DNA from 3 places in the Clostridium budayi genome. Region 3 is predicted to be linked to each of the others. Evidence: predicted binding sites of a transcription regulator. Region 3 holds the regulator's gene; each other region holds the start of a gene.

Region 1 (8,517 bases), 790 kb from region 3:
GCTGCAATTGAAGAGGACTTTAAAGACATTAATATAACACACAAAGGAAAACCTTTAGAATTAGATAAAAACCTCCCTTATAAAGGACATTTCAATTTATTACAAACTATGAAAAAACAATATCCTGACGTAGATTTACTTATATCAGTTGGTGGTTGGGCTGGCTCTAGAGGCTTTTACACTATGTTAGATACTGATGAAGGAATCGAAACCTTTGCAAATTCATGTGTTGATTTCATTAGACAATATGGTTTTGATGGGGTCGATATAGACTTTGAATATCCATCCTCTACTTCACAAAGTGGAAATCCTGACGATTTTGATGTTTCAGAACCTAGAAGAAAAACAATCAATGAAAGATATAATTTAATGATGAAAACTTTAAGAGAAAAATTAGATAAAGCTTCTGCTGAAGATAACAAACCTTATTTATTAACAGCTGCAGTAACTGCATCTTCATGGGTACTTGGTGGCGTTTCTTCAAATGAATATGCAAAATATCTAGATTTCTTAAGTGTTATGTCTTATGATTTCCATGGTGGATGGAATGAATTTGTTGAAAACTTAGCTAACATTTACCCAGACCCTGCAGATAAAGAAACTGCCAATATGTTAATGCCTGTACTTTGTATGGACTGGGCATATAGATATTATCGCGGAGTTCTTCCTCCTGAAAAAATAATTATGGGAATCCCATACTATACTAGAGGCTGGGAAAACGTTCAAGGTGGAACAAATGGACTTCATGGTACAAGTAAAACACCAGCCTCAGGAAAATACAACATATGGGGTGATGACCTAAATGGAGACGGTAACCTAGAACCTGCCGGCGCTAACCCATTATGGCATGTTTTAAACTTATTAGAAAAAGATCCTAACTTAAAAGTACATTGGGATGACGTAGGTAAAGTTCCTTATGTATGGCAAGATAATGAAAAGGTATTCCTATCATTTGAAAATGAACAATCAATCGATGCAAGAATCAATTATATAAAAGAAAAGAACCTAGGTGGAGCTTTAATTTGGGTAATGAATGGTGATTATGGAGAAAATCCAAACTATGTAAAAGGCTCAACTAATGTTAATGAAGGAAAATATACTTTCGGTAATACTTTAACTAAAAGATTAAAAGAAGGCCTAGATAAAATAGGTTTATGTACAGAAACTAATGAAGATTTAAAAGATATTCCTGAAATCGGTGTTGAGGCTAATTTCTCTGGAGTATATGATCATCCAAACTACACTTATAGCCTAAAATTAACTAATCATACTAATACTAAAATAGACGGTGGTTGGAAAGTTTCCTTCGACCTTCCAAAGTCTGCTATATATAAATCTTCATGGGGTGGTACTTCATCATTAAAGGACAATGGAGATTTTACTACTGTAACTTTAACTGGTGGAGCTTGGCAAAGCATTGATCCTGGAGCAACAATTGAAGTCCAAGGTATGATTGGACTTTGCTTCTCTGGTGTTAGAAATCTTACATTTAATGGTGCAAAGCCTGTAGGTAAAAATATATCAAATGTTCCAGAAAAAGAAGCTCCTGTTATCTCCGGAGTTAAAGATGTTAATTTAAAGATTAATGATAAGTTTAACCCATTAGATGGTATAACTGCTTCTGATAAAACTGATGGTGATTTAACAAGTAAAATAAAAGTAACTGGTACTGTTGATACTTCAAAAGCTGGAACTTATAAACTAACTTATGAAGTTTCAAATAGCAAAGGAGTTAAAACTACTAAAACTTGTACAGTAACAGTAGGCTCTCCTACTCAAACTGATACCTACGATCCAAGTAAAATATATACATCTGGAGACAAAGTTATATATCATGGAAAACAGTATCTTTGTAAATGGTGGGTACAAGGGCAAGCACCAGGAACTACTGAAGCTTGGCAAGCATTATAAATTACTAATTTAACATGAATATAAAAATGTGGCTAATTTAGCCACATTTTTTTCTTTTAACTAACTCTCCAACTAATCTTTAACTATTAATCCTCGTCCATTTATTACTATATTTTTCTTATTTTATGTCGATATTATTAAAAATATGTTGAAATTGTGAACAAAATAGTATATTATTTTAAAAAAGGTATAAATTAATTAAAATATTCTGAAAATTATTTTTAATTAATTATCCTTTATATTACGGATATGGGAGTGAGTATGGTTAATGATTAAACTAATAGGAATATTAATTGTAATACTTGGGTTTGTTTTTAAGATTGAAACTCTATTTACAGTTTTAGTTGCTGGACTAGCTACTGGCTTAGTCGCTGGTATGGATTTAAATGAAATATTAACAGTTCTTGGACAATCATTTGTAGCTAACAGAGCTGTTTCTCTATTTATATTAACTCTACCTGTTATAGGTCTTTTAGAGAGATATGGCCTAAGACAAAGAGCAATATTTTTAGTAAAAAAATTAGGGAAACTTACAACTGGTGGTGTTTTAAGTGCCTATACTTTAATTAGACAAATTACAGGTGCCCTTTCAATCAGAATAAGTGGACATCCTCAATTTGTTAGACCGCTAGTTAATCCAATGGCTCAAGCGGCAGCTACTAATAAATACGAAAAAATAGATGAGGAAGATGAAGAAAAGATAAAAGCTTTATCAGCAGCCTCTGAAAACTATGGTAATTTCTTTGGACAAAATCTTTTTGCCGGTAGTTCAGGTGTACTTTTAATTTCAAGTACTCTTACTGAATTTGGCTATAACGTTACAGCGTTAGATGTAGCAAAAGCTAGTATAGTAATGGCTGTAATAGCCTTTTTAATTTCAGTACTTCAAAACTATTTATATGATAAAAAGATGGCTAAAAAATATCAGAAATAGTTTTAAAAAGATTGGAGGTATTATATGCAAAACTTTATAAATATATCGCTAGAAATTTTCTATGTAATTATGGGGTTACTTATGCTTGTAATAGCATATAAATCATTTACAACAATAGATTCAAATAAAAGATATTTTACAGCTGCCTTCTGGGCACTTATTTCTCTACCATTTATTTTTGGTAAAGTTTTACCTTCTAATGTAGTTGGTGGAATATTAGTATTATCAAGTTTATTAACTCTTTCAAAACAAGTTGTTTTTGCAAAATATGATATGGCTAGTGAAGAAGACGGTGAAAAAGCTTCTAAAAAGATCAAAAATAAGATTTTCGTTCCTTCATTAGTATTAGCATTTGCAGCAGTTTTAGTTGCTATGGTTCTTACAAACTTTAAAAATTCATCACAATTTGCTATAGGGGTTGGTGCCATAGCTGCAATAATAACTGCCTTTATTATAACTAAAGCTAAACCAAAAGAAGCTGTAAACGATGGTGCAAGACTTCTTCATCAGATGGGACCAACAAGTATGCTTCCTCAATTATTAGTTGCACTTGGAGCATTATTTACACAAGCTGGTGTTGGAGAAGTCATATCTAAATATATATCAGGTGTTGTACCAGCAGATAATAGATTCTTTGGTGTAGTTGCATACGTTCTTGGAATGGCATTATTTACAATGGTTATGGGAAATGGATTTGCAGCCTTTTCAGTAATTACAGCTGGAATTGGAGTTCCTTTTGTACTTGCACAAGGAGCTAATCCTGTAATAGTTGGTGCACTTGCACTTACTGCTGGATATTGTGGAACACTTTTAACACCAATGGCAGCAAACTTTAATATAGTACCATCAGCATTACTTGAATGTAAAAATCAATATGACGTAATAAAATATCAAGCACCTACTGCTATTATCTTATTAGTAGTTCATGTATTTGCTATGTACTTCTTAGCATTTTAATAAATTGTTTTTATAATAATAGTTTTTATGAAACATATAGGGAGTAAAATTTAAAGAAAACTTAGGAGGAATGTACAATGAAAATATTATTAACAGGTTTCGATCCGTTTGGTGGAGAAAAAATTAATCCAGCACAAGAAGCTGTGAATAAAGTTTCAAATAACATAAATGGCGCTGAAGTTATAAAGCTTATAATTCCAACTGTTTATGAAAAATCTCTTCAAGCTATTGATGAAGCTATAAAAAAGCATAATCCTGACATTGTTATTTCCATAGGACAAGCAGGTGGAAGATTTGATATAACTCCAGAAAGAGTTGCTATTAATATAAATGATTTTAGAATTAAAGATAATGAAGGTAATCAACCAGTTGATGAACCTATAAGAGAAGATGGAAAAGCTGCATACTTCTCAAACTTACCTGTAAAAGGTATTGTTAAACACTTAAATGAAAATGGTATTCCAAGTACCCTTTCAAATACTGCCGGAACTTTTGTTTGTAATCATGTAATGTACGGTGTTCTATATATGATAGATAAAAAATATCCACATATGAAAAGCGGATTTATCCACATTCCATATGAAACATCACAAGTTATAAATAAAAAGAATACTCCATTTATGTCATTAGATCAAATAGTTAAAGGAATCGAGTTATCTATAGAAGCTTGTACTATATATAATGAAGATATCAAGGCAATTGGTGGAGAAATATGCTAATAGAAAAAGTATTTGTTTATGGAAGTCTTAGAAGTGGAATGTTTAACTATGACAAATTACTTCAAGGCAAAGTTAAAGAATTTAAAACTGGTACTATAAAAGGAGAACTATTCCATATTGAAAATAAAGGCTATCCTGCTGTTATTGATGGAAATGAAAATATAGTTGGTGAGCTTATGGATTTAAAGAACTTTAATAGTACATTAGAGAATCTAGATGAACTTGAAAATTATAAACCTAATGACAATAATTCAGAGTACTTAAGAGAAATTGTAGAGGTTTCTTTAGACGATGGCTCTAAAGAAAAAGCTTATTTTTATAAATACAATAATAAATCAATTAATAATAAAGATGATATTCTTACAAAAGTTAATACAGGCGATTGGCTAAAAAGATAAAAAAGCATAGGGCTTCCCTATGCTTTTTATTTTTATAATTATTCTTTTCCAATTCATTATTATCGAAAAACAATAATTTTTTATTGAATTACGTTTTGCTGTATGATAATATATCAATATCATAAATATAGGAGTTGATATTCTTGAAAAAGAAAAATAAAATTATATGTAGTATATTATGTATTTTTTTAGTAGCCTTTATTAGCTTAATAGTCATAGCAAAAATTAATCCTTCACTTATGGAGAGATTTGGGACTTCTGAATACTTTGTTCAAATAAATACTGATGGTAAACTAGAACCCAATAGAGATCTTTGGCCTTATTATTATGAAGCAACTGCTTATAATAAAGATGGTGATGAAACAAAGGTAAGATTCTATGCAGAAAAGAATTTAAGAAAAGGTGCTTACCTTAGCCTAGCTGTTTTAGGTGATAAAGATAATAATGATATTCATGATATTAGACTTTATGAGGAAGTAAATCCTAATAAGATTCCTAGTATAGCAAAAGATGCTTTAGATTCTAAACATTAATCTTATTATTTTTAAAAGGAGCTTGTTATGAAATTTTATAGTAAAAACATGTCTAAAACATTAGATATTATTTTAAATGTAATAATTGTATTGGGCCTTATAATTACGGCTAAAATATATTATTCTATTTTTGTAGAAGCTAAAGATAATTCTACTCTCTCTAATACACAAACTATTATAATGATAGTAATCTTAACAATTGGTATAATATCTACGTTCTTAATAGTTTTTGATTTGAAAAAGATTCTTAAAACTATTATAAAAAGTAATCCTTTTGTATTGAGTAATGTAAAATCATTATATAAAATATCAGTAGAGTGCTTTATAGTAACAGGTTGTTATTTAGCAAATATTCTTTTTAATTTTAAAAATCATATTTATAAATTTATCTATGTAGATAGCAATTTTATTCATACTGATACTGAACCTATTATTTTCTTTCTAGCTGGAATTTTTATATTAATTTTAGCTGCTGTTTTTAAAGAAGCTATTAAATATAAGGAAGAAAATGATTATACAATATAACGAAAGGGAGATGTTAGATGTCAATAGTAATAAATTTAGATGTAATGATGGCTAAGAGGAAAATTTCCCTTCAAGATTTAGCTGAAAAAGTTGGGATAACTAATGCGAATCTTTCTATATTAAAAAATAATAAGGCTAAAGCTATTCGTTTCTCAACATTAGAAGCTATATGTAAAGAACTTGATTGTCAACCAGGTGATATTCTAGAATATATAAATGATTAAATTATAAAAACTGCTTCAATATATACTAAAAAGTATTTATTAAGCAGTTTTTTTATTATAAGTTATTAATGAATTTGTTCTTTATGTGTATTCTCATATATTTTACATATAGGTCCATTTACTAATACTGCAATTACAATCCCAATTATTACAAAGAATATTCTCATAGGAACTGATATTGAAGTATCAAATAAGATCATAGCTGCTGCTAATGAATTTAATGTTACAAATATCATTTGAATTTTATATGGCTTTATAAATGAATAAATATATCCAATAACTAAAAGTACAATAGAATCTAAAGATTTTGGAATTAAGAAATTAAATAATATTATAAATATTATTGCTCCAATCACTGTTCCAACTAATCTCTGTCCAATCTTCTCTTTTATATCATTATAATATGGCTGAGTTAATGACAATACTGTTGATGTAATCCACATACCTTTAGTAAAATCAAATATAGTTCCTATAAAAATAGCAATAGTTATTCCAATTGCCATTCTAAGAGAAAAATTAGTTTGAAGTGAATGTATATCAATATTTGATAACATATCTTTTATTGTTCTTCTATCCTCTTCCTCTGCTTTTCTATGTGTTAAATAATAAATAATTGCAACTAATGCTCCACCTATAAAAAGGCTTATAACTCTTGTAGGTAGTTCACTATCAGTTGCTGGACTTCCTTGCAAAAATACATAACAAAGAATAAATGGTAAATATAGCTTTTTCTTCATATCAATAGAAAATATATATGTCATTAAAAATACTAATATAAAGTCTATTACTATTCCTATATAAGGATGATATTTTATAAAATAAGATGTTATCCCCATAGCTGAAAAAAATACAATTATACCTAAAATAGCATCTTTAAATTCTAAACTTAAATTCATTGAACTAAACATTAATATTGCGGTTATAATAACTACACCTATTAATGTATTATCGGATCCAAAAATACTAGAAAATATTGATATAAATATTATTATTGCTATCAATAATATTAATTTACCTATCAGTACCTTGGCATTTATCTCTTGTTCACTTTCCATATTACTTCCTTCTTCCTATATAGTTCTCAATACTACCATTTATATCATAAAATAAATACAATTTTTTAAAGTTTCTTATAACAATATATAAAGATAACTTAATACTTATATAAACAAAAAATCGGATATTAAGTATACTATATACTTAGTATCCGATATTATATTAACTCTTATTTATTTTATCCGAATATTTTGCTAAAGACTTCTTTTATCCAATTAATAAATCCACCTTTTTCTTCTTCCTCTACACTTTCTTTTGTTTCTTCTTTAGCTTTCAGTTCATCTGTTTTCATTATAAACTTAACTGAACCATTCATCTTTTCATCTTTACCTGTAAATGTATCATATTCTTTTGACATTTTTACAAGTTCATCTTTAGCAGCTAATAGTTTATCTACTTCTTCTTTTCCCTTTTCTCCAGTATCATAAAGTTTATTGATACCTTCTTTATTGAACTCTTTCATTCCGTCATTAAGCTCAGTACTTCCTTTTGCTAAAGCATCAACTCCAGCTTCAAGTGTTGGAAGTGCCTTTACAAGTTCTCTTGCACGATTTATATTATTCTCTTCTAAAGCGCCTTTTGTTATTCTTAAAATGTCTTCACCGTCTTTTAAATCTTGTTGCATTGAAAGTAATTGTTCGCCTAATTTCTTTATTTGATTTATATCTTTTGAATCTCCACTTTGAGATATGACTTTATTCAAATCATTTATAAGTTTATCGCTATTTTTTAAGTCTTTAGAGAATGTATTTAGCTTTTCAACTAAATCAGGATTTCCCTTTAATCCTTCTGCCATTTTATTTATAGCTTCAATATTTGATTTATTATTTTCTATATCTTTTTGTATTTCATTTATACTATCTTTTAGTGTCATTAATTCATTTATATCTTTTTCACTTAAGCTTAAGAATCCTTCTGCTAGTCCATTAATAGTATTTTTATTTTGTTCGTTATTTAATCCACTATATACTTTAGCTATTTTTTCTGCTTCTCCATTTTTAGATAATACACTTGTTGTAGCTTTAATTATTGGTTCAAGTCCTTTTAATCCTTTAATATCATTCATAAGTGAATTAAACTTTTCACCATTTTTACTTATCTTATTTACATCACTTGCTATGCTACCTTGAGTAAAGTCTTTTTCACTAAAGCTATTTACTATATTTTTAAGGGCTGCCCCATTACTTCCGTATACTTCATCTATGCTCTTATTAATATTAGCCTTACTTTCATTTAGAGATGTTCCATTTTTCATATCAC
Region 2 (8,517 bases), 130 kb from region 3:
CAACTTCTGTAACTAGTACTTCATCACCCATGTCTATTTCAATAGCATTATAAATGTTTGGAAGTGACTCAGTATCAAACTTTATATCAACTACTGGTCCAACAACTTGAACTACTTTTCCTATATTGTTAGGCATTACTGATACCTCCTTGCTATTTTTGAGCCGCTGCTCCTCCTACTATTTCTGCAATTTCTTGAGTAATAGCACTTTGTCTAATTCTGTTATATTTTGTATTTAATGAATCTAATAAGTCATCTGCATTTTTTGTAGCTCCGTCCATTGCAGTCATTCTTGAAGATTCTTCACTAGTTTTAGCATTTAATATGCAATTTACTAATTTTGATTGTAAATAAAAATCAAAAGTTGCCTCTACAGCGGACTCTCCATTTGGTTCTATAATAAATCCACTATCTTCTTTTACATCATCAAATTTTAATGGTAACATTCTATCTATCTTTACAACTTGAGATACTGGTGAGTTGAAATGAGTATATACAACATTAATTTCTCCAACTTCATTTGATCTATATAATCTTAATGCATGATTGTATATTGTCATTACTTCCCTTACGTCGGCAGTTTCTTTAATATCAACATATTCAGCTACTGTATTAAATCCATATCTAGTCATATATGATGAACATTTCTTTCCTATACACATAACTAAACTATCTGCTTTATCTAATCCAACGTATTGTTTTAATGCTAGTGCTACATTAACATTATATCCTCCACATAATCCAGAATCTGAAGCTATAACTATATATAATTTTCTCTTTGAATGACTACCAGTAAAGTATATACCATCTTTTATTACATCTATTGATGAATAAGCATCTTTAGCAATACTTTCAGTAGCTTCAAAGAACTTATTATTTTCATTTAGTTCCATTCTAACTCTTCTTAACTTAGAAGTGGCAACAAGTCCCATGGCTTTTGTTATTTTTTTAGTGTTTTGTACTGACTTAATTCTACGTTTTATTTCAATAAGTCCAGCTCCTGCCATACTTCCACCTCCTAAAAGATTGCATAGCTTATTTTAAGCTATGCTTGATTTAAGAATATTTTTTTAAATTCTGTAATTGCAGTTTCAAGTGATGATTTTATTTCATCATCTAAAACTTTCTTTTCTATTATTGATTTTCCAACTTCTCTATATTGAGTATTCATATATTCTAAGAATTCTTTTTCAAACTTTCTTATATCTTCAACTTTAACGTCTGATAAATAGTCGTTAATAGCAACATAAAGAATCATTATTTGATCTTGTACTGGCATTGGTGAGTATTGGTCTTGCTTTAATACTTCAACTAATCTCTTACCTTTTTCAAGTCTTCTTGATGTATCTTGATCTAAGTCTGATCCAAATTGAGCGAATGATGCTAGTTCTCTATATTGGGCAAGCTCTAATCTTAATGTACCTGAAACTTGTTTCATAGCTTTAATTTGAGCGTTACCCCCAACTCTTGATACAGAAATACCGGCATTAACCGCTGGTCTTTGTCCTGAATAGAAAAGATCTGATTCTAAGAATATTTGACCATCTGTTATTGATATAACATTTGTTGGAATATATGCAGTTACGTCTCCTGCTAATGTTTCTATTATTGGAAGTGCTGTTAAAGAACCTCCGCCATTCTTTTCTGAAAGCTTAGCTGCTCTTTCAAGTAATCTTGAATGGATATAGAATACATCTCCAGGGTAAGCTTCTCTGCCTGGTGGTCTCTTAAGTAATAGTGACATTGTTCTATAAGCAACTGCGTGCTTTGATAAGTCATCGTATATTACTAGTACATCTTTACCTTGATGCATGAAATGTTCACCAATTGAACATCCAACATAAGGTGCTAAGTATTGTAATGGTGCTGATTCTGAAGCTGTTGCTGCAACAACTATTGTGTAATCCATAGCTCCCATTTCTGTTAGTGTATTAACTATATGTGCTACTGTTGATTGTTTTTGACCGATTGCTACATATATACAAATTACATCTTTATCTTTTTGATTTAATATTGTATCTATTGTAATTGCTGTCTTACCAATTTGTCTATCTCCGATGATAAGTTCTCTTTGTCCCTTACCTATTGGTATCATTGAGTCAATTGCTTTAATTCCTGTTTGTAATGGTTCATTAACTGAGCTTCTATCTAGGATACTAGGAGCATGAACTTCTATTGGTCTATACGCTTCTGGTTTTATTGGTCCTTTACCATCAATAGGATTTCCAAGTCCGTTAACAACTCTTCCTATTAATTCAGCTCCAACTCCAACTTCAACGATTTTTCCAGTTCTCTTAACTATATCTCCTTCCTTGATTCCTTCTTCAGAACCAAGTAAAACACATCCTACATTATCTTGCTCAAGGTTTAATGCCATACCATAAACATCGTGTGGGAATTCTAGTAATTCACCTTCCATACAATCATCTAAACCATATACTCTGGCAATACCATCACCTATCTGTATGATTGTACCTGAATCGACAGTTTTGATTTGTTTATCATATTTTTCAATTTCATTCTTGATTATAGAAGTAATTTCTTCTGGTTTGATATTCATGGATTCACCTCTATTCCCTCTTAAGCATTAGTGCCCTCATATCGTCTAACTTTGATTTTATTGATCCATCAATAACATCATTGCCAACTCTTACATAAAGTCCACCTATTATACTTTTATCTATTTCATGATTTATAATTACAGTCTTGTTATACATTTTTTCTAATTTATTTTTAAGTTTAGAAGTTTGTTCATCTGTCATTTCTATAACACTCTTTACTTGTGCTATAACAATATTTTTCTTTTCTAAATTAATTTGTTCAAATTGATTTAGCTTTTCTCTTAAGTATAGAATTCTTCCTTTTTCAATAAGTATTAGTAAAAATGATAATAACTCTTCATCGATTTTTCCTTTGAATATATCGATAAATATTCTTTTCTTTTGTTTTGTGCTTATTTGTGGATATTCAATAACTGCTTTTAATTCTTTGTTATTGTCAATAATATCACAAATTTCTCTTAAGTCTTGAAGATACTCATCTACTTTATTCTTTTCTTCAGCTACCTTATATAAGGCTAAGGCATACCTACGATCTAAATATTCGTACATAGTTACATACCTACCTTGCTTATATACTCATCGATAAGTTCCTTATGCTTATTCATATCAATTGATTCTCCAAGCACTTTTTCTGAAATAGTCATTGCAAGATCAACAACTTGATTCTTTATATCATCCTCAGCCTTGCTTCTTTCTCTGTCTATTTCTACTTTAGATTTTTCAATGATAATACTTGCTTCTTTTCTAGCATCTTCAACTATTTCTTTGTAAATACTATCAGCCTTTGATTTGTATTGGCTAACAATAGTTTTACCTTCTTCTCTAGCTGATTTTATTTCTCTTTGATTTTGAAGCTTTAATACTCTTGCTTTTTCTAAATCTTCATCAGCTTTATTGATTGTATCTTCTATAAGATTTTTTCTATCTTTTAAAATTTTATTTACCCTATCGAAAGCAAAATGTTTAACAATCCAAAATAATATTAGTAAATTTACTAATGTAACTATCATTTGTGGAATGTTAATATTCATATTTATTTCCAAATTTAAAGCCTCCCTTCCAGGCTTATTAAAACCCTATTTCTTTTCATAGTATTTTTTAAAATTAGCTTATTCCAACAAATAATAAAATGAATGATATTAATAGTCCGTAAATTGCTGTTGTTTCTGCTAATGCACAACCAATGAAGTATGTTGACATAAGTTTACCACTTGCTTCTGGTTGTCTTGCGATACTCTTTAATAGGCTTGATGTTGCGTTACCTATACCTACTCCTGCACCTAATGCTGCTATAACAGCAAGTCCTGCACCTACTGCACGCATTCCTACTATAAATTCTGCTCCAGTCATAAATAATTCCTCCTTAAACTACTTAAAAGTTTTTCTTTTTCTTTTTGACTAAATTTTGATTACTCTTCAGCTGTCATCTTAATATAAATCATAGTTAAGATTGTAAAGATGAATGTTTGAAGTAATCCATCGAATAAATCGAAGTATGCCATAAATGGCACTGGGATAGCAAATTGAGCAAACCATGTAAAATTACCTAATGCTTTTAGAAGTAATTCTATAATTACAGTTGCAACTGTGATATTACCAAAAAGTCTGAAACTTAATGTTACTGGTAACATTATTCTTTCTAATATGTTTATTGGTAATAATGCAGCACTTGGGCTTGCATATCCCTTTAAATATCCTAATCCACCATTCTTTATAATTGAATTTATTTGAACCATAAAGAAGGTTGTTAAAGATAACACTAATGCAACACTGTAGTTTGCAGTTGGTGGTGTAAGTCCTATAAGGTCTGTTACGTTCATAAAGAATAAGAATAATGCTAATGATCCGATATATGCTGCAAATCCAGTATACTGATCACCCATAGTGTTTTTAACCCAGTTACTGATACCTTCAACGAAGATCTCAATAATAGATTGACTCTTTTTCTTAGGTACAACTGAAAGGTTTCTTGTTAATAATAATATTACAATAGTAATTAAAATCATTATTCCCCATTGTTGTAATGCAATAGAACCAACATCCTTGATTAATGCTTCCACTCAATCACTTCCTTTCTTCATATTTAATTGCCATAAAAAGAGAAATGAAGTTGGACATATAACCTATGATGTAAACTATTATGTTATATTGGTTTTGCAATAATAACAATCCCACTACAGCGATTAATATTATTCTCATTACAAAACTAACCATAATCATCATACTTTTGAATCCAATTTCACTTTTAACAACTTTCTCAGTAACTGTTCCACTTATTATAAAGTTTGTAACACTAATTACTGATCCTAATACAAAAGGTAAACAATATTCTGTGTTTAACAAATATGCAATTATAAGACCAGCAGTTAAAATTATTCCGCTACTTTTAAAAGTCTGTTTTAGTATTCCATTTAAATCTCCAACCATAATTTACCCCCTTGGCAATTATCTTAATTATAGTTTATATATTTTACTCGCCAAAACCTTAAATTTAAGCAAAACATTAGATTTATGTTTTTTATGCATAATTATTAAATAAATACATCAATTTACTACTAGTACCTTTATTTTTATACGTTTTTTATATTTAACGAATTAAATAATTAGTATTTATTCACTTGATAGAATTTTCTGAATTCTTTGCTTTACAATTTTTTTTTACTATTTTTAATGTATTTATATTCTTTTTTAATATATTTATATCTATTTCTTATTTTTAATAGTTTTTTTATTTATATGTAAGTAATTGAAATTTATGTTGTCAGACCAACTTTGAATTAGACAACTTTACTTTATTCAAAGCATTATCATATTATTAATATTATTCATACTTTATTCATTAATATATCCCTTATTTTTTAAATAATCTTGTAGATTTTTAAATTTTATTATATTCTTTATATTTTTTTAATGTTTACACTAATTTTAATTAAATATATTACTTTTATATTATATTTTTGGTACAAATAAATTTTATGTATTTTATTTATTTATTATACATGTTAAATTTAACACTAATTTATATACTTTCAATTATATACTTTTATTTTTAAATAGCTATAGTTATTTTGTAAACGTTTGTTGCAATTTTACCATATAAAAAAAATATTGTATAATAGCAGATTTTTTATATAGCAAAAAAAGATATACTTCTAACGAAGTATATCTTTTCTATATATAATATATGATTATCTTTCAACTATAAGAGCAGTTCCCATTCCGCCGCCTATGCAAAGTGTTGCTAAACCTTTTTTAGCGTCTCTCTTTTGCATTTCATATAATAATGTAACTAAAATTCTAGCTCCTGAAGCTCCTACTGGGTGTCCAAGTGCAATAGCTCCACCATTTACATTAACTTTTTCCATATCGAATTTTAAATCTTTAGCTACAGCTAAGCTTTGTGCAGCGAAAGCTTCGTTTGCTTCTATAAGGTCCATATCATCAACTGTTAATCCAGTTCCTTCTAAAGCTTTCTTAGTTGCATGGAATGGTCCATATCCCATTATTGCTGGATCTAATCCTTTTGAACCGTATGAAAGGATTTTAGCCATTGGTTTTAATCCTAAGCTTTCAGCTTTTTCTGCGCTCATTACTACAAATGCAGCAGCTCCATCATTTATACCTGAAGCATTACCAGCTGTTACAGTACCATCTTTAATGAATGCTGGTCTTAATTTTGATAATCCTTCTATTGTTGAACCGAATCTTGGGAATTCATCAGTATCAAATACTACTGGTTCTCCCTTTCTTTGTGGAATTACTACTGGAACTATTTCGTCTTTGAATCTTCCTTCTTTTACTGCTTTTTCAGCTTTTAATTGTGATTGAAGAGCAAATTGGTCTTGTTCTTCTCTTGTTAAGTTCCACTCTTTAGCTATGTTTTCAGCTGTTACTCCCATGTGGTAATTGTTGAAGGCGTCCCATAATGAATCGTTGATCATTGCATCAACCATTTTTCCGTCTCCCATTCTTTGACCCCATCTAGCAGTTTTTAAAAGGTATGGTGCTTGTGACATACTTTCCATTCCACCTGCTACAATTATATCAGCATCTCCAGCTTTTATCATTTGAGCAGCTAAAGCAACTGTTCTTAAACCTGAACCACAAACTTTATTAATTGTCATAGCTGGTACTTCTTCTGGTAATCCAGCTTTTATTGTTGCTTGTCTTGCAACATTTTGGCCAAGACCTGCTTGAATAACATTACCCATTAAAACTTCTTCTACCATTTCTGGCTTAATGCCAGCTCTCTTAACAGCTTCTTCTATAACTGTTGCTCCTAAATCTACTGCAGGAACGTTCTTTAAAGAACCTCCAAAAGAACCTATAGCAGTTCTTACTGCACTTACTATTACTACTTCTTTCATGAAATAAAACCTCCCGTATATATAATTAACAAATTCTTTATCTTTGTTAAAGTCTTAACATACTTTTATTATAGCATTACTGCCAAAATAATCAATAGTTTTTTGTTAAAATTTAAACAATTATTTTTTATATAATTATATTTCCCAAAAATCTTTATTTTATATTATAATTAAGTAAATAATTAAATTATTATGTAAAAAAGGAGTTTTCAGTATGAAAAGAACTGATTTTATATCTTGGGATGAATACTTTATGGGATTAGCTTTATTATCTGCTAAACGTAGTAAAGATCCAAGTACTCAAGTAGGTGCATGTATTGTAAGTCCTACTAACAGAGTACTTTCTGTTGGTTATAACGGATTTGCATTTGGCTGTTCTGATGATGATTATTCATGGGAAAGAGAAGGAGAATTTTTAGAAACTAAATATCCTTACGTAGTACATGCTGAATTAAATGCAATACTTAATAACAGAGGTGTTTCTTTAGAAAATGCTAAACTTTATGTAGCATTATTTCCCTGTAATGAATGTGCAAAAGCTATAATTCAATGTGGAATAAAAGAAGTTATATACTTAAGTAATAAATATGCTGATACTGATATTGTAAAAGCTTCAAAGAGAATGTTTGAATCTGCTGGAGTTAAACTTACTCAATTAAAACCATCTGTAGATAAAATTGAATTATCATTTGACGTAAATAATATATAATTTCTTTAATAAAAAAAATAAAAGCTCCCTTAAATAAGGAGCTTTTATTATATATTAAAATTATTTTGTTCCAAATAATCTATCTCCAGCATCTCCAAGACCTGGCATTATATATCCATTTTCATTTAATTTTTCATCTATTTCAGCAACGAATATATCAACATCTGGATGTGCATCTTTTACTGCTTTTATTCCTTCTGGTGATGAGATTAAGCACATAAGTTTTAAGTACTTAGCTCCTCTGTTTTTAAGCATAGTTAATGCATCTACAGCTGATCCACCAGTAGCAAGCATTGGATCTACAACAATAATTTCTCTTTCAGCTATATCTTGAGGTAACTTACAGAAATATTCAACTGGTTGTAGCGTTTCTTCATCTCTATATAGACCTATATGACCAACCTTAGCTGCTGGTATTAATTTTAAAACACCATCTACCATTCCAAGACCTGCTCTTAGTATTGGTACTATCGCTAGTTTCTTTCCAGCTAACACTTTACATCTTGTCTTACATACTGGTGTTTCTATTTCAACACTTTCAGTTGGAAGGTTTCTTGTAACTTCATATGCCATTAACATTGAAACTTCTGATACTAATTCTCTAAAGTCCTTTGAACCTGTATTCTTGCTTCTTATAAAAGCTAATTTGTGTAATATTAATGGGTGATTGATTTCTGTAACTTTACTCATTTTTTATTCCTCCAATTTATTTATTATATTTTTTTTCTATTTCTGAAATTTTATCTATTCTATTTTGGTGTCTTCCACCTTCAAATTCAGAATTTAAGAATGTTTTAACTATATCAATTGCAAGACCTGGTCCTACAACTCTTTCTCCTAATGCAAGTATGTTTGCATTATTGTGTTCTCTAGTTGCATG
Region 3 (8,517 bases):
AAATAATTTAGAAACTATCCCAAATAACATCTATATATTTTAAACAAATATTATAGTAATATGAGTTTAAATCCTAAAGGTTATAAGGAAGTGATATTTATATGTTAATGAACAATCATAAAATGATTGCAGAACATATTTTAGATAATATGAGAGAAGATAGATTACATTTAATAAATAGAAAAAGATTTATTTGGGGAAATATTAAGCCAGATTGTGCTTCAAGATATAAATTTAAAAAACATTATTATGATGAAAGTATTGATATGATTGTAGAGATGATAGAAAAGTTAGCATCATTATCTATAAGTGAAATAAATAATGAAAGTAGTATAGGGAAATTTAGTGGAGCACTAGGGGTAGTGTGTCACTTCTTAACTGATTACTATTGTCTTCCACACTATCAAAGATGGGAATTTAAAAGTGCTATGAGACCTCATGTTTCTTATGAGAGAGAACTTTTAAAGATATCAAGATCATATAAGGCAAGTATAATCAAAAATAGTGGTTTAACACAAGATAATGTTAGAATATTTATTGATGAAACTTTAAAATTATATTCAAGAAAACAAAGTTTCGAGAATGATTTAAACTTTGCATATTATGTATGTAGCTCAGTATTTGATATGATAATTGAATCAATAGTTCAAAATGAAATAAATAATAGAATAGCTATGTAATATATAAATATAATATAGTTTTCAATATATTAGTTATGTTTATTATAAAATAATTTTAAATGAATAACCTAGAGTATGAAGTAATTTTAAATTTTACTTCATATTCTATTTTTTTTGTCAAAAAATAGTTGACTATTATAATATAGCTGCATATAATGAACATATGAACAATCATTCATATGAAGGAGGAGTAATATGGGAAAATCATTAATAGAAGAATGTATAAGTGATAAGTGTTCAACTAATGTAATTCACCAAGATAGGGTTGATTATGCAAAAAGTAAATTGCCAAAAGAAGAAACTTTATATGATTTAGCAGAATTATTTAAAGTATTCGGAGATACAACTAGAATAAAAATAATATGTGCACTTTATGAAAGTGAATTATGTGTTTGCGATATAGCAAATCTTTTAAATATGACTCAATCAGCAGTATCACATCAACTTAGAACTTTAAAAGCAGCAAGATTAGTTAAATTTAGAAGAGCAGGAAAGGTTGTATATTATTCACTAGATGATGAACACATTATGAGAATCTTTAATGAAGGATTAAGCCACGTTAATGAATAAAAAGGGAGGATATCATTATGGAAAGTAAGAAACTTAAGCTTTCTTTAAATGGTCTAGATTGTGCAAATTGTGCAGGTAAAATAGAAAAGGCGGTTAGTGAGTTTAAAGAAGTTAGTGAAGCTTCATTAAATTTTTCATTCAAGCTATTAATTATAAAGTATGATGCGAATATTGATGAAAAATATATTATAGATAAAATTACAAAAGTAGTAAAAGACTTAGAACCAGAAGTAGATGTAGAAAAATATTCATTAAGTTCAAATAAAAACGTTAGAGCAAATAATAAAAGTGTTTGTACAGATAGATGTTGTGATGGACATGCACATGATCATCATGAGCATAATCATAATAATAGTAAAAAATCTATTCAAGATGAAGAGGGCAATAAATTTATAAGATTTTTAAAAGAAAATTATAGATTAGTAATTGGGATAATACTATTTATAATTGGTATGATATTAGATGAAAATGCAATAATACTAATAATTTCATATGTTTTTGTTGGAATAGAAGTACTTTTAAGTGCTGTAAGAAACATTTGCAAAGGTAAAGTTTTTGATGAAAACTTCTTAATGAGTATAGCAACTCTTGGAGCAATAGCTATAGGACAATATCCAGAAGGGGTAGCAGTTATGGTGTTCTATGAAATAGGAGAAATGTTCCAAAGTTATGCTGTAAATAGATCTAGAAAATCAATATCAGAATTAATGGATATAAAAGCTGAATATGCAAACTTAGTAAAAGGTGATACTACAGAAAAAGTTTTACCAGAAGAAGTTAAAATAGATGATATTATAATGATAAAACCAGGTGAAAGAGTACCTTTAGATGGTGTTATTGTTTCAGGGGATACTTCAGTAGATTCATCAGCTCTTACTGGAGAATCAATGCCAGTTAATAAAAGAATAGGAGATGAAATACTTGCAGGTTGTATAAATAACACTAATGTTATAGAAGTTAAAGTAACACATGAATTTGAAGAGTCAACTGTTGCTAGAATATTAGAATTGGTTCAAAATGCAAGTAGTAAAAAAGCATCAACAGAAAAATTTATTACAAAGTTTGCTAGATACTATACACCTATAGTTGTTATATGCGCATTAGCATTAGCTATAATTCCATCAGTATTTATACAAGGAGCTAATCCTAATGAATGGATATATAGAGCATTAATATTCTTAGTTGTTTCTTGTCCTTGTGCATTAGTAATATCTGTACCACTTGGATTATTTGCAGGTATTGGAGGAGCTTCTAAAAAAGGAATATTAGTAAAGGGTGGTAACTATTTAGAATCCTTAAAAGATATAGACACAGTTGTTTTCGATAAAACAGGAACACTAACTAAAGGAGCTTTTAAAGTAACTCAAATTAATAACGTAGGAATTTCAAAGAGTGAACTTTTAAAATATGCAGCTATTTGTGAAAGATATTCAAATCACCCAATAGCAAAATCAATATTAGAAGAATATAATGCTTCAAATAATAGTGATATAGAAGAATTTAAGATTGATAATCATGAAGAAGTATCAGGTAAGGGGGTAATAACTCAAGTTCAAGATAAGAAAATACTTGCAGGTAATAGCAAGCTTATGAGTAGTAATGGAATTATTGTACCAAATGACGATTATATAGGAACAGTTGTATATGTTGCTGTAAATAATGAATATAAGGGTTCAATAATTATATCAGATGAAGTTAAGAGTGATTCAAAAGAAGCTATAAGTGAACTTAAAGCTTTAGGAGTAAACAAAGTAGTAATGCTTACTGGTGACAGCAAAAAAGTTGCAAATGCAGTTGCAAGTGAGCTTGGAATAGAAAATGTTTATTCAGAACTTCTTCCAGGAGATAAGGTAGAAAAAGTTGAAGCACTTTTAAAAGAAGAGAGAAAAGGAAAGCTAGCATTTGTTGGAGATGGTATAAATGATGCACCAGTACTTGCTAGAGCCGATGTTGGTGTTGCAATGGGTGGAATAGGTTCAGATGCAGCCATTGAAGCAGCTGACGTTGTTTTAATGAAGGATGAGCCAACAGCATTAGCAAATGCTATAAAGATAGGAAGAAAAACAAATAAAATATTATGGCAAAATATTATTTTTGCTCTTGGAATTAAAATAATAGTATTAATATTAGCTACAATTGGAGATGCAAATATGTGGGAAGCAGTATTTGCTGATGTTGGAGTTACATTAATTGCAGTTATAAATTCAATGAGAGCATTAAAGTAGAAATTAAGGAGCGTTATTAAACGCTCCTTTTTAATATTTTTATATACATTTATTACATAAGTGTAATTTTAAGAAAATTATTGGACATATAAATGTAGCCCAGAATATTAATATAAAATATTTTATAAATAGAAAAATACTATGAGTTAAAATTGGAGAAATAATTAAATAAATTATAAGTGCTCCCATAACTCCTATAAGCATTTTTATTATATGTTGGATTTTAGTACCTCTAGGATCAAAATTTAAAAATTTTCTTTCTAGCAATAAAGAAATAGTTAAAGCTGACAATGAACCTAATGCTTTTAATAAATCATCACTTGGTAGAAATACTCCAAGTATTAAAAAGATAATTGTAGTATAAACAATAATATAGGAAGAGTTATTGAAGGATTTATCAAATATTTTATTTGAGATAAATACTGATAGTATTCCGATTAGTGTTCCCATAATAACATCTATTGGCCAGTGTACTCCAAAGTATAGCCTAGATAGTGGTACTAGTATAAGCATAGCTATTCCAGCTATCCATACAAATTTATTCCTATATTGATTCATAAGGAAGGCAAAAGCAGTAGCATTACCTTGAGAATGGCCAGAAGGGAATGAACTTCCAGTTGCCGTGTTAATTTCTCCACTTATAATACCTTCTGTTCCAATAGGCCTTTTTGCATTAAAAAATCCTTTTAATATATTATTAAGTGAAAAAGAAAATAACATAGCATATAAAAACTTAAAACCAAGTTTTTTATCAATGCACCAAAATAAAATTAAAGATGTAATAATTCCTATAGTTTGTCCACCTAAATTTGTGATTATAGAAAAAAATACATCTAAAAATGGATTAGAAAATTGTTGTATAAATTTAATTACTTCCATTAAAATGCTCCTAAGTAAAATATTCTTAACAAGAAGATTATACATCTTAAAACCAAGAAAATACAAGGGTTTCAGTATACAAGTAATTCCATTGACAAAGGTTTTAAAGCTAAGTATAATTACTACGTTAAAACTTCCAGGCAAAGACGAAGGGTAGCATGCAGGATTTTCCTGCTGTAAAGTCAAGATTAGGCTTTATATCTTGAATAAAGTTTATGTATGAGGTATATAATCTTATATATAAACTTTATTTTTTTTATATAAAAATAGATAAATTTATTGATTTTATGGTAATATAAAAAAGATAGAGTAAAAAAGCAGTAATAGTTTTAGTTTTTAAAACAAGAAAATTGTTAGAAATATATATTAACATTGTTAAAAAAAAGATTAGTTAAGGAGAATACAGTATGGAGAAAAAGAAGAAAATTTCTATGGCTGTCATAAAAAGACTGCCTAAATATCATAGATATTTAAATGAGTTATTAAATAATGACGTTGATAGAATATCTTCAAAAGAATTGGGTGAAAAAATAGGTTTTACTGCATCTCAAATACGTCAAGATTTAAATTGTTTTGGTGACTTTGGACAACAAGGTTATGGATATAATGTTAGAGAACTTACAAATCAAATAAGTAAGATTCTTGGACTAGATAGACAATATAATGCAGTAATAATTGGTGCAGGTAACATAGGGCAAGCAATTGCAAATTACACTAGATTTAGCAAGATGAGATTTGATTTAAAGGGAATCTTTGATGCAAATCCAAAGCTTTTAGGAATGAGAATAAGAGATGTAGAAATTCAAGATATTGATACATTAGATGATTACTTAAAAGAACATAATATTGATGTTGGAGTAATATGTGTACCTAGAATTAATGCACAAAAAGTTTGTGATTCATTAGTAAAAGGTGGAGTAAATGGAATATGGAATTTTGCTCCTGTAGATCTTGCAGTTCCAGAAGGAGTTATGGTAGAAAACGTTCATTTAAGTGAAAGTTTACTAACTTTAATATATTTATTACATGATAAATATGACAATGAAAATTAGGAAATAAAAGGTTTTTTATAAAAATTTTCATACTAAGTAAGAATTATATTGCAAAAAATTTAACAAAGTATTATAATTATAATTGAAGTTGAAAGACTTCAATTATTTTTTTATATTATTTGTTATATTATTAACAATGATGAAAAAATTAATAATTTTATTAAATTTAAGCAAAATTTATGTCTAAATTTGAAGGTTATAAAAATAAATATAAATAAATATGAAAAAACTCGTAATTATGAGAGGGAGGCTTTGTTAATGGAATTAAAGAATGTGCTTCTTGAAAAAGAAGGAAATTTAGCTATTGTGACAATCAACAGACCAAAAGCATTAAATGCTTTAAATTCAGAAACATTAAAAGATCTTAATACTGTAATTGATGATCTAGAAAAAGACAATAATATAACTTGTGTTATTTTAAGAGGAGCTGGAGAAAAGTCTTTTGTTGCAGGTGCTGATATTTCAGAAATGAAGGACTTAAATGAAGAACAAGGAAGAGAATTCGGAGTTCTAGGTAATAAGGTATTTAGAAGATTAGAAAAATTAGAAAAACCAGTTATAGCTGCTATCTCAGGATTTGCTCTAGGTGGTGGATGTGAACTTTCAATGGCATGTGATATAAGAATAGCTTCAGAAAAAGCTAAATTTGCTCAACCAGAAGCTGGACTTGGAATTACTCCAGGATTTGGTGGAACTCAAAGACTTGCAAGATTAGTTGGAGCGGGAAAAGCAAAAGAACTTATTTATACATGCGATATGATTAAGGCTGATGAAGCTTTAAGAATAGGATTAGTAAATAAAGTAGTACCTTTAGAAAACTTAATGGAAGAAGCAAAAGCAATGGCAAATAAGATAATGGCTAATGCACCAATTGCTGTTAAGTTATGTAAAGATGCAATTGATAGAGGATTACAAGTTAACATAGATGAAGCTATCATGATTGAAGCAGAAGACTTTGGAAAATGTTTTAGTACAGAAGACCAAGTTGAAGGAATGACTGCTTTCATGGAAAGAAGAGCTAAGAACTTCCAAAATAAATAAATTAAAAAATAATTATAAATAACTAATAAATATATTAGGGTGTATCGATTAGGAGGGTAATTTAAATGAATTTCCAATTAACTAGAGAACAAGAATTAGTAAGACAAATGGTTAGAGAATTCGCTATAAACGAAGTAAAACCAATTGCAGCTGAAATCGACGAAACAGAAAGATTCCCAATGGAAAATGTTGAAAAGATGGCTAAGCTTGGCATGATGGGAATACCATTTAGCAAAGAATATGGCGGATCAAACGGAGATGTGCTTTCATACATCTTAGCAGTTGAAGAATTATCAAAAGTATGTGCTACAACAGGAGTTATCTTATCAGCTCACACTTCATTATGTGCTTCATTAATAAATGAATTTGGTAAGCCAGCACAAAAGGAAAAATACTTAACTCCACTTGCTAAGGGAGAAAAAATCGGAGCATTCGGTTTAACTGAACCAGGAGCTGGTACAGATGCAGCAGGACAACAAACTACTGCAGTTTTAGACGGAGATAACTACATTTTAAACGGATCAAAAATATTCATAACAAATGGTGGAGTTGCTGAAACTTTCATAATATTTGCTATGACAGATAAATCAAAGGGAACAAAAGGAATTTCAGCATTTATAGTTGAAAAAGACTTCCCAGGATTCTCAATAGGTAAAGTAGAAGAAAAGATGGGTATTAGAGCATCTTCAACAACTGAACTTATTATGGAAAATTGTATAGTACCAAAAGAAAACTTAATCGGACAAGAAGGTAGAGGATTCGGAATCGCAATGAAGACTCTAGATGGTGGTAGAATTGGTATCGCAGCTCAAGCACTAGGAATTGCAGAAGGTGCTTTAGAAGAAGCTGTAAGCTACTTAAAGGAAAGAAAACAATTCGGAAGATCATTATCAGCATTCCAAGGATTACAATGGATGGTTGCTGAAATGAGCACTAAAATCGAAGCAGCTAGACACTTAGTATATAAAGCAGCTTTCAATAAACAAGCTGGTATTCCATATTCAATAGATGCTGCAAGAGCTAAACTTTTCGCAGCTGACGTAGCTATGGAAGTAACAACTAAAGCAGTACAATTATTTGGTGGATACGGATATACTAAGGAATATCCAGTAGAAAGAATGATGAGAGATGCTAAGATAACTGAAATATATGAAGGAACTTCAGAAGTTCAAAAGATGGTTATCGCAGGAAGCATATTAAGATAGAGGAGGACTTTAGATAATGAATATATTAGTTTGTTTAAAACAAGTTCCAGATACAACAGCAGTAAAAATAGATCCAAAAACAGGAACACTTATAAGAGATGGTGTACCATCAATAATAAACCCAGAAGATAAGCATGCTTTAGAAGCTGCACTTCAAATAAAAGAAAACAATGGAGCAAAAATTACAGTAATTAGTATGGGACCTCCTCAAGCTCAAATAGCTTTAAGAGAAGCATTATGTATGGGAGCTGATGAAGCAGTTCTTATAACAGATAGAGCATTTGCTGGAGCAGATACACTTGCTACTTCAAAAGCTTTAGCTGGAGCAATTAAGAGATTAGACTATGACATAATATTTGCTGGAAGACAAGCGATCGATGGAGATACAGCTCAAGTTGGACCAGAAATCGCAGAACACTTAAACATTCCACAAGTAACTTATGTACAAGATGTTAAAGTTGAAGAAGATGGATTATTAATAAATAGAGCATTAGAAGATGGATATGAATTAATTAAAGTTAATACACCATGTCTTTTAACTGCAATAGAAGAATTAAATCATCCAAGATATATGAATGTTGGATTAATATTCGAAACAAAAGACAAAGAAATAACTATATGGTCAGCAGATGATATAGATGTAGATAAAGCAGAATTAGGACTTAAAGGTTCACCAACAAAGGTTAAAAAATCAATGACTAAGGAAGCTAAAGGTGCTGGAGAATTAGTTAAAGAAGGTCCAAAGGACGCAGTTAAATATGTTATCGGAAAATTAAAAGAAAAACACTACATCTAAATTTCGGGAGGTAAGTTAAAATGAATATAGCAGATTACAAAGGCGTATGGGTATTTGCTGAACAAAGAG

What was found. The regulator Rex, encoded in region 3, represses fermentation and respiration genes when NADH is low (regulators of the CRP and FNR family bind a similar motif). The targets are predictions, from matches to a motif close to ATTGTTAANNNNTTAACAAT.
Region 1: the regulator Rex is predicted to act here: its motif matches at 2,129-2,148, upstream of ACZ5TJ_RS02580 (DUF969 domain-containing protein).
Region 2: the regulator Rex is predicted to act here: its motif matches at 7,030-7,049, upstream of ACZ5TJ_RS12775 (acetyl-CoA C-acetyltransferase).

The regions. Positions count from the first base shown of each region.
Region 1 is NZ_AP042456.1:543,311-551,827, reverse strand. Features, by position in the region: partial or broken gene ACZ5TJ_RS02590 (glycosyl hydrolase family 18 protein) at 1-1,512, shown strand, start outside; gene ACZ5TJ_RS02585 (immunoglobulin-like domain-containing protein) at 1,519-1,911, shown strand; gene ACZ5TJ_RS02580 (DUF969 domain-containing protein) at 2,183-2,845, shown strand; gene ACZ5TJ_RS02575 (DUF979 domain-containing protein) at 2,870-3,802, shown strand; gene pcp (pyroglutamyl-peptidase I) at 3,880-4,521, shown strand; gene ACZ5TJ_RS02565 (gamma-glutamylcyclotransferase family protein) at 4,515-4,919, shown strand; gene ACZ5TJ_RS02560 (YxeA family protein) at 5,063-5,452, shown strand; gene ACZ5TJ_RS02555 (DUF2975 domain-containing protein) at 5,480-5,977, shown strand; gene ACZ5TJ_RS02550 (helix-turn-helix domain-containing protein) at 5,995-6,201, shown strand; gene ACZ5TJ_RS02545 (FUSC family protein) at 6,267-7,256, opposite strand; gene ACZ5TJ_RS02540 (hypothetical protein) at 7,436-8,517, opposite strand, start outside.
Region 2 is NZ_AP042456.1:2,645,156-2,653,672, forward strand. Features, by position in the region: gene atpD (F0F1 ATP synthase subunit beta) at 1-136, opposite strand, end outside; gene atpG (ATP synthase F1 subunit gamma) at 153-1,007, opposite strand; gene atpA (F0F1 ATP synthase subunit alpha) at 1,046-2,560, opposite strand; gene ACZ5TJ_RS12750 (F0F1 ATP synthase subunit delta) at 2,571-3,110, opposite strand; gene ACZ5TJ_RS12755 (F0F1 ATP synthase subunit B) at 3,113-3,604, opposite strand; gene atpE (ATP synthase F0 subunit C) at 3,666-3,911, opposite strand; gene ACZ5TJ_RS12765 (F0F1 ATP synthase subunit A) at 3,971-4,621, opposite strand; gene ACZ5TJ_RS12770 (ATP synthase subunit I) at 4,626-4,988, opposite strand; gene ACZ5TJ_RS12775 (acetyl-CoA C-acetyltransferase) at 5,750-6,928, opposite strand; gene ACZ5TJ_RS12780 (deoxycytidylate deaminase) at 7,143-7,637, shown strand; gene upp (uracil phosphoribosyltransferase) at 7,698-8,327, opposite strand; gene rpiB (ribose 5-phosphate isomerase B) at 8,344-8,517, opposite strand, start outside.
Region 3 is NZ_AP042456.1:2,778,940-2,787,456, reverse strand. Features, by position in the region: gene ACZ5TJ_RS13495 (zinc dependent phospholipase C family protein) at 102-680, shown strand; gene ACZ5TJ_RS13490 (ArsR/SmtB family transcription factor) at 876-1,250, shown strand; gene ACZ5TJ_RS13485 (heavy metal translocating P-type ATPase) at 1,268-3,475, shown strand; gene ACZ5TJ_RS13480 (phosphatase PAP2 family protein) at 3,515-4,354, opposite strand; gene ACZ5TJ_RS13475 (redox-sensing transcriptional repressor Rex) at 4,762-5,406, shown strand; gene ACZ5TJ_RS13470 (short-chain-enoyl-CoA hydratase) at 5,665-6,447, shown strand; gene ACZ5TJ_RS13465 (acyl-CoA dehydrogenase) at 6,513-7,652, shown strand; gene ACZ5TJ_RS13460 (electron transfer flavoprotein subunit beta/FixA family protein) at 7,669-8,448, shown strand; gene ACZ5TJ_RS13455 (electron transfer flavoprotein subunit alpha/FixB family protein) at 8,469-8,517, shown strand, end outside.